2 regions of the Bradyrhizobium sp. USDA 4516 genome follow, and region 1 is predicted to be linked to the other one. Evidence: predicted binding sites of a transcription regulator. Region 1 holds the regulator's gene; the other holds the start of a gene.
What was found. Region 1 encodes PhoB, which activates phosphate uptake and scavenging genes when phosphate is short. Its sites were predicted from a motif close to TGTCATNNANCTGTCAT; they were not measured.
Positions count from the first base shown of each region.

Region 2: the regulator PhoB is predicted to act here: its motif matches at 3,448-3,464, upstream of ACVI1L_RS39115 (Orn/Lys/Arg family decarboxylase).

Region 1 covers NZ_JBSRXT010000001.1:2,133,458-2,138,648, forward strand. Annotated here, with positions in the region: gene argF (ornithine carbamoyltransferase) at 1-95, opposite strand, end outside; gene ACVI1L_RS09955 (aspartate aminotransferase family protein) at 95-1,303, opposite strand; gene ACVI1L_RS09960 (GcrA family cell cycle regulator) at 1,791-2,303, shown strand; gene phoB (phosphate regulon transcriptional regulator PhoB) at 2,599-3,309, opposite strand; gene phoU (phosphate signaling complex protein PhoU) at 3,455-4,171, opposite strand; gene pstB (phosphate ABC transporter ATP-binding protein PstB) at 4,278-5,096, opposite strand; gene pstA (phosphate ABC transporter permease PstA) at 5,093-5,191, opposite strand, start outside.
Region 2 covers NZ_JBSRXT010000001.1:8,427,403-8,432,593, forward strand. Annotated here, with positions in the region: gene ACVI1L_RS39095 (adenylate/guanylate cyclase domain-containing protein) at 1-780, shown strand, start outside; gene ACVI1L_RS39100 (ester cyclase) at 809-1,195, opposite strand; gene ACVI1L_RS39105 (tetratricopeptide repeat protein) at 1,454-2,050, shown strand; gene ACVI1L_RS39110 (DJ-1/PfpI family protein) at 2,251-3,402, shown strand; gene ACVI1L_RS39115 (Orn/Lys/Arg family decarboxylase) at 3,509-5,191, shown strand, end outside.

The sequences.
Region 1 (5,191 bases):
TTCGCCTTCATGGCGGCTCCGGCGGACAGCATGTTGCGCAGTTCGCCGAGCGGCAGCTCGTTGATATCGAGGAAGTGACGGACCGGCTTGCTCATTATCCAGCCGCCTTCTTCGGCTGCGCCACCGACAATGTCGCGCAGGCGCGCTCGAGCGCGGTGATCGACTGGTCGATCTCGGACTCGGTCACGATCAGCGGCGCCAGGAACCGCACCACATTGTCGCCTGCGCCGACGGTGAGCAGCTTCTCGCTGCGCAGCGCTGCGATCAGGTCGCCCGACGGCACCACGGCCTTGACGCCGATCAACAGCCCCTCGCCGCGTACCTCCGACAGCACGCCGGGATAGCGGTCGACGACGGAGGCGAGCTTCTGCTTGAGCAGCAGCGACATCTTCTGCACATGCTCGAAGAAGCCGGGTTTCAGCATGACGTCGAGCACGGCATTGGCGGCGGCGACCGCGAGCGGATTGCCGCCGAAGGTCGAGCCGTGCGAGCCGGGCGCCATGCCGGCCGCGGCCTGCGCGGTCGCCAGCACCGCGCCGATCGGGAAACCGCCCCCGAGCGCCTTGGCCAGCGACATCACGTCCGGCGTGACGCCGGTGCGCTTGTAGGCGAACAGCTCGCCGGTTCGGCCCATGCCGGTCTGCACCTCGTCGAAGGCGAGCAGCAGGCCGTGCTCGTCGCACAGCGCGCGCAGTGCCTTGAAGAACGCCTGTGGCGCCGAGCGCACGCCGCCCTCGCCCTGCACCGGCTCGATCAGGATGCCGGCGGTGTGCGGACCGATCGCCTTCTTCACCGCGTCGATGTCGCCATGCGGCACCTGGTCGAAGCCGTCCATCGGCGGGCCGAAGCCCTCGAGATATTTCGCCGAGCCGGTCGCCGCCAGCGTGCCCAGCGTGCGGCCGTGGAAGGCGCCCTCGAAGGTGATGATGCGGTAGCGCTCGCCATGGCCCTTGGAGAAGTGATAGTGGCGGACCAGCTTGATCACGCCCTCCATCGCTTCCGCGCCGGAATTGCAGAAGAACACGAAGTCGGCAAAGCTCTGCTCGCACAGCCGCGCGGCAAGCACCTCGCCGTCCGGGCTCTTGAACAGGTTCGACATGTGCCAGAGCTTGGTCGCCTGTTCCTGCAGCGCCTTGACGAGATGCGGATGCGCGTGCCCGAGCGCGTTGACCGCGACGCCCGAGGTGAAATCGAGATAGCGGTCGCCGTTGGTTGCGATCAGCCAGGCGCCCTCACCGCGCTCGAAACCGAGATCGACCCTGGCGAAGACGGGGAGCAGATGCGACGTGGCAGCGTTGGTCATGACGATCACTGACGGTTTTTAAGCCGACAATTGCCGCGCGCCTTGACGCCAGCGCAGCAACGGCCAGCTTCGGAAAACAAAACGGCCGCCTTTGCGGGCGGCACGTGGCGGGCATTCTATGCTGCGGTCGGTAAGTGTCAATCGCCACGAAGTGGCCTTCCTGCAATGCGAAACGAGCGCAATCCGGAGCATTCCGGTGCGGTGGAAAAGCCTCATCGCGATGCTTAACTGTGTGGGAACATGTGGACGCACGACCGCGGACTCTTGCGCCAGAGTCACGCCATATTGTAGCGTTTGGCCTGTCGGGTACGACATCTCGTGCGGCGGTACTGGACCCTCTAAGTAGCCTTTGTGTCTCGCGTAAACGTTCGGGCGCAACACCGTGCCCGGCGAGGGCTAAGGGATTCTGGCCGCAGGGATATTTGTCCAGATTGGCTCGCAGCGCCGCTCCAATGATTGGCCGGCGCTACGCGAAGGGAAGAATGCGATGACTGTATTGACCTGGTCCGACGATCGCGTCGAGCAGCTGAAGAAGCTCTGGGAGTCCGGCCTGTCGGCCAGCCAGATCGCGGCGGAACTTGGCAATGTGACGCGAAACGCCGTGATCGGCAAAGTGCATCGGCTCGGCCTCTCCGGCCGCGCCAAGGCACCCTCCACGGCCGCGCCGCGGCAGCGCAAGGCCCGCCCCGCCCAGCACATGATGCGGGTGGCGCGCCCGGTCTCGCGCGGCAACACCGCGCTGGCGCACGCCTTCGAGGCCGAGATGGAGCCCGATCCGATCTCCTACGACAATGTGGTGCCGATGAGCCAGCGGCTGTCGCTGCTCGAGCTCAACGAGGCCACCTGTCACTGGCCGGTCGGCGATCCCTCGAGCCCGGAATTCTTCTTCTGCGGCGGCAAAGCGCTCGGCGGCCTGCCCTATTGCGCGCATCACTCGCGCGTCGCCTACCAGCCCGCCGCCGATCGCCGCCGGCCGTCGGCGAAACCGCAGATCAAGTGAGCACTCGGGAAAACGACGGAAGACCTCAAAGACAAATCCCCGCGAAAGCGGGGATTTTTTTGTGTGACGCAGCCCGGATGGAGCCAACGGGGCGCTCGTTCGCGCGACCCGTCGGCTCCATCCGGGCTACCGCTACATCACCGGCCTCGTCCCGGCGCAGGCCGGGACCCATAACCACGAATGGGTGTTGTTAGAAAGCCGTCTGGCCGCGTGCCGATTGCGCTGGCCGCGGCGTATGGGTCCCGGCTTTCGCCGGGACGACGCCGTGTTGCGGTTTATGAATGCCGCATGGCCGTTACGGCTGCGGCTCGGCCTTGGCAAAGCGGTCGTCGAGCGCGTAGCCGGCGCCGCGCACAGTGCGGATCGGATCCTGCTCGCGGCCCGGATTGAGCAGCTTGCGCAGGCGGCCGATATGCACGTCGACGGTGCGCTCATCGATGTAGATGTCGCGGCCCCAGACGCTGTCGAGCAATTGCTCGCGGCTGAACACGCGGCCGGGATGCTCGAGGAAGAATTCGAGCAGGCGATACTCGGTCGGCCCGAGATCGATCGGACGGCCCGAGCGCGCCACGCGGCGCTTCTCGCGGTCGAGCTCGATGTCGCCGTAGGTCAGCACGGTCGCAAGCCGCTCCGGGCTGGCGCGGCGCAAGAGGCCCTTCACCCGCGCCAGCAGCTCCGGCACCGAGAACGGCTTGACGATGTAATCGTCGGCGCCGGTGGCAAGCCCGCGCACGCGCTCGCTTTCCTCGCCGCGCGCGGTCAGCATAATGATCGGAAGCTGCTTGGTCTCGGGCCGCGCCCGCAGGCGGCGGCACAGTTCGATGCCGGACAGGCCCGGCAGCATCCAGTCCAGCACCACGAGGTCGGGAACGCGCTCCTTCAGCCTTGTATCCGCATCGTCGCCGCGCCCCACCGTCTCGACATCGTAGCCTTCCGCATCGAGATTGTAGCGCAATAGCGTCGTCAGCGCTTCCTCGTCTTCGACTACCAGAATGCGTGCGCTCATCGGTTTAAGTTCTTTCTCTGTGGTGATCCGTTGCCCGGACGCAAACCGAAACGCTTACTTCCTTGAGCATAGTCCCCGCGGAAACGATTTGTCGCGAGGATCGTCCAGTTTCGCTCTTGCCGGTTCCGTGCTTGCCGATCATGCCTCAGTTGCCCGGCACCGTGGTGGCAAAAGTGGTCATGTCGCCCTTCGGGCGCTTGTCGGTGATCTGCTGGCCCTCGATCATGTAGAACACGGTCTCGGCGATATTGGTGGCGTGATCGCCGATCCGCTCGATGTTCTTGGCGCAGAACATCAGATGGATGCAGAACGAGATGTTGCGCGGATCTTCCATCATGTAGGTGAGCAGTTCGCGGAACAGCGAGGTGCAGATCGCATCGACCTCCTCGTCGCCCTTCCAGACGTTCATCGCCGCCGGCAGGTCGTGCGCGGCATAGGCGTCGAGCACCGACTTGACCTGCGACAGCACGAGGTCGGTCATGTGCTCGAGGCCGCGGATCAACTTCAGCGGCTGGAAATCGCTCTCCAGCGCCGCGACGCGCTTGCCCATGTTCTTGGCGAGGTCGCCGATCCGCTCGAGATCGGTGGCGACGCGCATCGCGCTGACGATCTCACGCAGGTCGATCGCCATCGGCTGGCGGCGCGCGATCGTCAGCACCGCGCGCTCTTCGATGTTGCGCTGTAGATTGTCGATCTCGATGTCGGCGGCGACCACGCGCTTGCCGAGCGCGACGTCGCGACGGATCAGCGCGTCGACCGACTCGGTAATCATTCGTTCGACCAGGCCGCCCATCTCGGCGACCAGGCGGGTCAACTCCTGCAGGTCGCTGTCGAATGCCTTGGCGGTATGTTCAGAAGCCATCGCTTGTCTCCCTCAACCATGATCCCGGGGATCATGGTTTCGTGTCCTGAATTTTAGCATGACCTGATCGGAAAACCGGTTTCCACTTTTCCGGATCATGCGCCGGTCAACCGAACCGGCCGGTGATGTAGTCCTGGGTGCGCCGATCGCTCGGTGAGGTGAAGATCTTGTTGGTGTCGTCGAACTCGATCAGCTCGCCGAGATACATGAAGGCGGTCTTGTCGGAGACGCGCGCCGCCTGCTGCATGTTGTGGGTGACGATCGCGATCGTGTAGTCCTCGGAGAGTTCCTGGATCAGCTCCTCGACCTTGGCGGTCGAGATCGGGTCGAGCGCCGAGCACGGCTCGTCGAACAGGATCACCTCGGGGCGCACCGCCACGGTGCGCGCGATGCACAGGCGCTGCTGCTGGCCGCCGGAGAGCGACAGGCCGGAGGCGTTCAGCTTGTCCTTGACCTCGTTCCACAGCGCGCCGCCGCGCAGCGCCTTCTCGACCCGGTCGTCCATCTCGGACTTCGAGATCTTCTCATAGAGGCGGATGCCGAAGGCGATGTTCTCGTAGATCGTCATCGGGAACGGCGTCGGCTTCTGGAACACCATGCCGACCCGCGCGCGCAGCAAGTTGAGGTCGAGCTTGGGGTCGAGAATGTTGGTCTGGTCCAGCATCAGCTGGCCGACCGCGCGCTGACCCGGATACAGGTCGTACATCCGGTTGAAAATGCGCAGCAGGGTCGACTTGCCGCAGCCGGACGGGCCGATGAACGCCGTGACGCGGTTGGTGCCGAGCGTCAGGTTGATGTTCTTCAGCGCGTGGTGCTCGCCGTAATAGAAGTTGAGGTTGCGCACCGTGACTTTCGGCGGCGCTTCCGGCAGCGGAACCTGGGGAATGTGGCCTGCGGCAGTCGTGGAGACGGAAAGCTCGGTCATTTTGCGGCCCTTTCGGCACCAAGGATACGCGCGCCGATATTCAACGCGAGCACGGTGAATGTGATGAGCAGCGCGCCGCTCCACGCCAGCTCTTT
Region 2 (5,191 bases), 6.3 Mb from region 1:
TGCGACATGAAGGGCTTCACCAGCCTGAGCGAGGGCGTGACGCCGAGCGGCCTCGTCAAGATCATGAACCTCTACCTGTCGACGATGTCGGCGCCGGTCCATGCGCATCGCGGCATCATCGACAAATATATCGGCGACGCCATCATGGCCTATTGGGGCGCGCCCTTCGTCGAGGAGGCCGAGCAGACACATCTGGCCGCGCTTGCCGCCATCGACATGATCGGCCAGGTCAACCAGCTGCGCAAGGATCTGCCCGAACTGCTCGGCGTGCGCGTGATCCCGGCCGATTGCGACATCCGGATCGGGATCGCCACCGGCGAGGCCCTGGTCGGCAGCATCGGCTCCGAGTTCATGATGAGCTACACCGTGCTCGGCGACACCGTGAACCTCGCCTCGCGGCTGGAAGGCGCCAACAAGTTCTACGGCAGCCGCAGCCTGATCTCGGAGGCCACCGCCGCGGCCTGCGCCGCAACCATCGAGCTCCGCGAGATCGACCGCCTCGTCGTGATGGGGCAGACCCAGCCGGTCGCCGTGTTCGAGATCCTCGGCAAGAAGGACGAACTGACGCCGGCGCAGACTGAGTTGCGGCAGCGTTACGCGGACGGTCTCGCCGCCTATCGCGAGCGCCGCTGGGATAACGCCGAGCAAGCCTTCACCGCGGCGCTGGCGGCGGCGCCCGGCGACGGCCCGTCGATCGCCATGAAGGCGCGCGTCGCAGCGTTCAGGCAAGATCCGCCGGCGGCCGATTGGGACGGCGCCTGGCATCTGGAGCGGAAGTAACCGCGTCACCCGCATCCAGGCTCCGCCGCTACAGCTGGGCCTCGATCGCAACCTTGTCGATCACCGACCAGACCTGCACGATCTTCCCGTCACGAAATTCATAGAACACGTTTTCGGCAAACGAGACGCGCTTGCCGTTGACGCCGAGACCGAGGAACGCGCCCTTCGGCGAGCAGTCGAACGCCAGCCGGCTCGCGACATGGGACGCATCCGACACCAGCAGAACGATGTTGAAGCGAAGGTCCGGGATGTCGCGAAAATCCCCTTCCAGCATCGCGCGATAGCCGGATAACCCGAACCGACGGCCGTTGTGGCACACATCCTCGTCAACGAACTGACCGAGTTGCGGCCAGTCCTGGCGATTCAAACAGGCAATGTAGTTCCGGTAGATCTCGGCGAGGTCCGTTTTCATCATCGATCGTCCTCCTTGCCGCGGGTCCAGATGGCCATTGAGCATTTGCGTGTGATTCTAACACCGATGTCAGTTTCGACTCCGATGTCCGATGGCGCGAACGAAACACTCAGCCAGCGTGCACGTGAAAGCGCGACGTCCCGAAGAGACAGTGCGATTGCCGCTTCGGCAAACAATTTCTCAAACCGCGCGGAATGTCTCCCGCGATCGGGAGTTAGTGCTTCAGGTCAATAACTGTCCTTGTCAAATCGGGAGGCGTACATGATCAAGTCACCGATGATGCTTGCGGCATTCCTGACAGCGCCGATCATTCTGTTCCCACCGCAGACCGCCATCGCGGCTGGCGGAGGTGGCGGCGGCGGCGGTGGTGGCGACCCATACGGGTCGAGCTACGGCACTCCCGCGCCGTCCTATCCCCAGCAGAAGGACAGAAAGACCACGCACAAGGTCAAGAAGCCCTTCAAGCAGTCCGGCTTCGAAGACCCGGCATTCCGCGACGGCTATCGCGCGGCCTATGCGACAATCTACGAACGCAAGGACTACGCCGCCGCGATCGATCAGTTGCACGCACTCGGCCGCGATGATCAGCCGAACGTCGCGAACCTGATCGGCTACTCCTATCGCAAGCTCGGCGACTACAAGCAATCGCAAGCCTGGTACGAACGTGCGCTCAAGGCCGATCCGAACCACGTCCTGACGTGGAACTACTACGGCCTGTGGCAGATCGAACAGGGAAACCGCGACCAGGCGCAGTATCATCTGCAGCGGATCGCCGAGATCTGTGGCACTGACTGCGAGGAGTATCGGACGCTGGCGGCGGCACTGGAAAAGCCGCCGGGCACGAACCTCGTCTACTGAGCGCGTCGCGTAGCCCGCATGAGCGGAGCGACATGCGGGGGAGGACCGCCCCGGATGTCGCTGTCGCTCGTCCGGGCTATGCCTGTGAGCCGCTTTGTTCGCGTGTCCGTTTTTGCGGGAATTTCGCCGTTTTGGTCGACGTGACCGGCGAGTAGCTTGCGTGCCGGGCGACGCACGCGGATACGTTGAGATCGATCATCATGACCTGGCGGCTTCTCGCGTGGAGCGGCATCGCCGTTGCCGCGCTGGTTCCAATCATTGGCGGCATCTGGCTCTTCACCCTGCCCGCCGCATCGGCGTTCCGCGTTCCGCCTCCGATCGACAAGGCCGAGCAGGATGCAACGCTCGCGGCGCTGAAGCCGCCGAAGCGGTCGCGCCCGCTGATCGCGATGCTCGGCATCAACGACATGACCGAGACCACCGACTATCTGATGCCCTACGGCATCCTCAAGCGCGCGGATGTGGCCGATATCGTCACGCTGGCGACGGGACCCGGTCCGGTCGCGCTGTTCCCGGTGCTGAAGGTCGAGCCTGATGCGACCATCGCCGCATTCGATGCCGCACATGGCGACGGCGCCGACTACGTTATCGTGCCGGCGATGAGCCGCGACGACGATCCGGCGGTCATGCAATGGGTCCGGCAGCAGGCGGAGAAAGGCGCCGTGATCGTCGCCGTCTGCGCCGGCGCCAAGGTGCTCGCCTCGACCGGCCTGCTCGACGGCAGGCGCGCCACCACGCACTGGTTTTACCTGAAGAACTGGCGCAGCAAACATCCTGAGATCCGCTATGTCGCCGACCGCCGCATCGTGGTCGACCACGGCGTCGCGACGACGACCGGGATTTCGGCCTCGATGCCGATGTCGCTGACCCTGATCGAGGCGATCGCCGGCCGTACCAGGGCTGAGGCCGTCGCGCGCGAGATCGGCCTGCCCGGCTGGGACGCGCGGCATGACAGCAACGCCTTCAAGTTCACGCGTCCCTTCGCGCTGACCGCCATCCGGAACACGCTGGCGTTCTGGAACCGGGAACAACTCGGCCTCGCGCTTGCCCCCGGCGTCGACGAGGTCTCGCTGGCGCTGGTCGCCGACAGCTGGTCGCGCACCTACCGCTCGCATGCCGTGACCTTCGCCGCGACCGACGACGTCGTCACGACCCGCAACGGCCTGCGCGTCTATCCGCAGGTCGTAGCGCCGGATTGGTCCGCAGATCGTCTGCTGCCCGCGGTCGGCACCGCGCCGCCCGCGCAGGCGCTCGACCGGGCGCTTGCCGGGATCGAGACACGCTATGGCCGTGATACGGCGGACTTCGTCGCCATGCAGCTCGAATACCCACGGGCTGACGCCGTGCAGTGAGGGATTGCGTCCCCAACAACGTATTCGATCCTCCATCCGCCCCATTGTCATCTGCCTGTCATGAATTGTGCCGACACGTCAGCGCCGGACCAGTTCGGGGACACGCATGGATTATTTCAAACGCTTCAACTTCCTGTTCGCTGCGCCGGTGTTCGAGGCCGACGACCTCGAGGGCATCCGCTTCAACCAGATCATCGCCGAGATCGAGCGCTCCGGCTTCGAGGTGGTTCGCGCCCGCAAGCTGGAAGATGCCGAGATCGCGGTGCAGACCGATGCCGCGATCGGCTGCATGGTGGTCGATTGGGGCAAGAAGGGCCTTGAGGGCAAGACTGCGGCGCTGATCAACCTGATGCGCCGGCGCGGCCTCGACTTCCCGATCATCCTGTTGATCCGGCGCAAGCGGTTCGAGGACCTACCGGTCGAGGTGCTCGACTTCATCGACGGCTACGTGTTCCTGTCCGAGGAAACCCCGCCCTTCATCGCCAAGAACCTGATCTCCAGGCTGAAGCAATATGCCGAGAATTTGAAGACGCCGTTCTTCGGCGCGCTGGTCGACTATGCCGAGGAAGGCAACCAGCTCTGGACCTGCCCGGGCCACAATGGCGGCGTGTTCTACAGCCGCAGCCCAATCGGACGGGTGTTCGTCGAACACCTTGGCGAAGCGGTGTTCCGCGACGACCTCGACAATTCCGTGCTCGACCTCGGCGACCTCCTCACCCACGAAGGGCCGGCGCTGCGGGCGCAGAAGGAGGCGGCCCGGATCTTCGGCGCCGAGAAGACCTACTTCGTGCTCAACGGCACCTCGACCTCCAACAAGGTCTCGCTCGGCTCGCTGGTCACCGACGGCGACCTCGTGCTGTTCGACCGCAACAACCACAAGGCCGCGCATCACGGCGCGCTGCTGATCGGCGGCGGCATCCCGGTCTACGTGCCGACGGTGCGCAACGCCTGGGGCCTGATCGGGCCGATGCGCTGGGACCTGCTCGACGAGGGCACGCTGCGCGACCACATCCGCAAGCACCCGCTGGTCAAGGACGAGAACGCCTGGAAGAAGGAGCGTCCGTTCCGGGTCGCCGTGGTCGAGCAGTGCACCTATGACGGCACCATCCACTCGGCCGAGATGATCCTCAAGCGGATCGGCCATCTCTGCGACTACATCCTGTTCGACGAGGCCTGGGCCGGCTTCATGAAATTCCACCCGATCTATGCCGGCCGCTTCGCCATGGGACTGTCCGATCTCGGCCCCGAGGCGCCCGGCATCATTGCGACCCAATCGACCCACAAGCAGCTCGCGAGCTTCTCGCAGGCCTCGCAGATCCACATCCGCGACCGCCACATCAAGGGCCAGAAGCGCCGGGTCGAGCATCGCCGCTTCAACGAAAGCTTCATGCAGCACGCCTCGACGTCGCCGTTCTACCCGCTGTTCGCCTCGCTCGATGTCGGCGCGCAGATGATGAAGGGCCGCTCCGGCGAAGTTTTGTGGGACGACACGATCCGGCTCGGCATCGAGCTGCGCAAGAAGATCCGCGCCGTGAAGCGCGAGTTCGAGGAGAAGGAGACGCGCCCCGAGCGGCGCTGGTTCTTCGAGCCGTTCGTGCCGGATCGCGTGAAGATCCCCGACGTCGCGCGCGAGAACGGCGTGCACAATGTCGCCTGGGAGACGATCTCGACCGATCAGCTCGCGACCAATCCGTCCTACTGGCAGCTCAGTCCCGGCGAGACCTGGCACGGCTTTCCCGAGCTGACCGCGGGCTTCGCGATGACCGACCCGAACAAGCTCACATTGCTG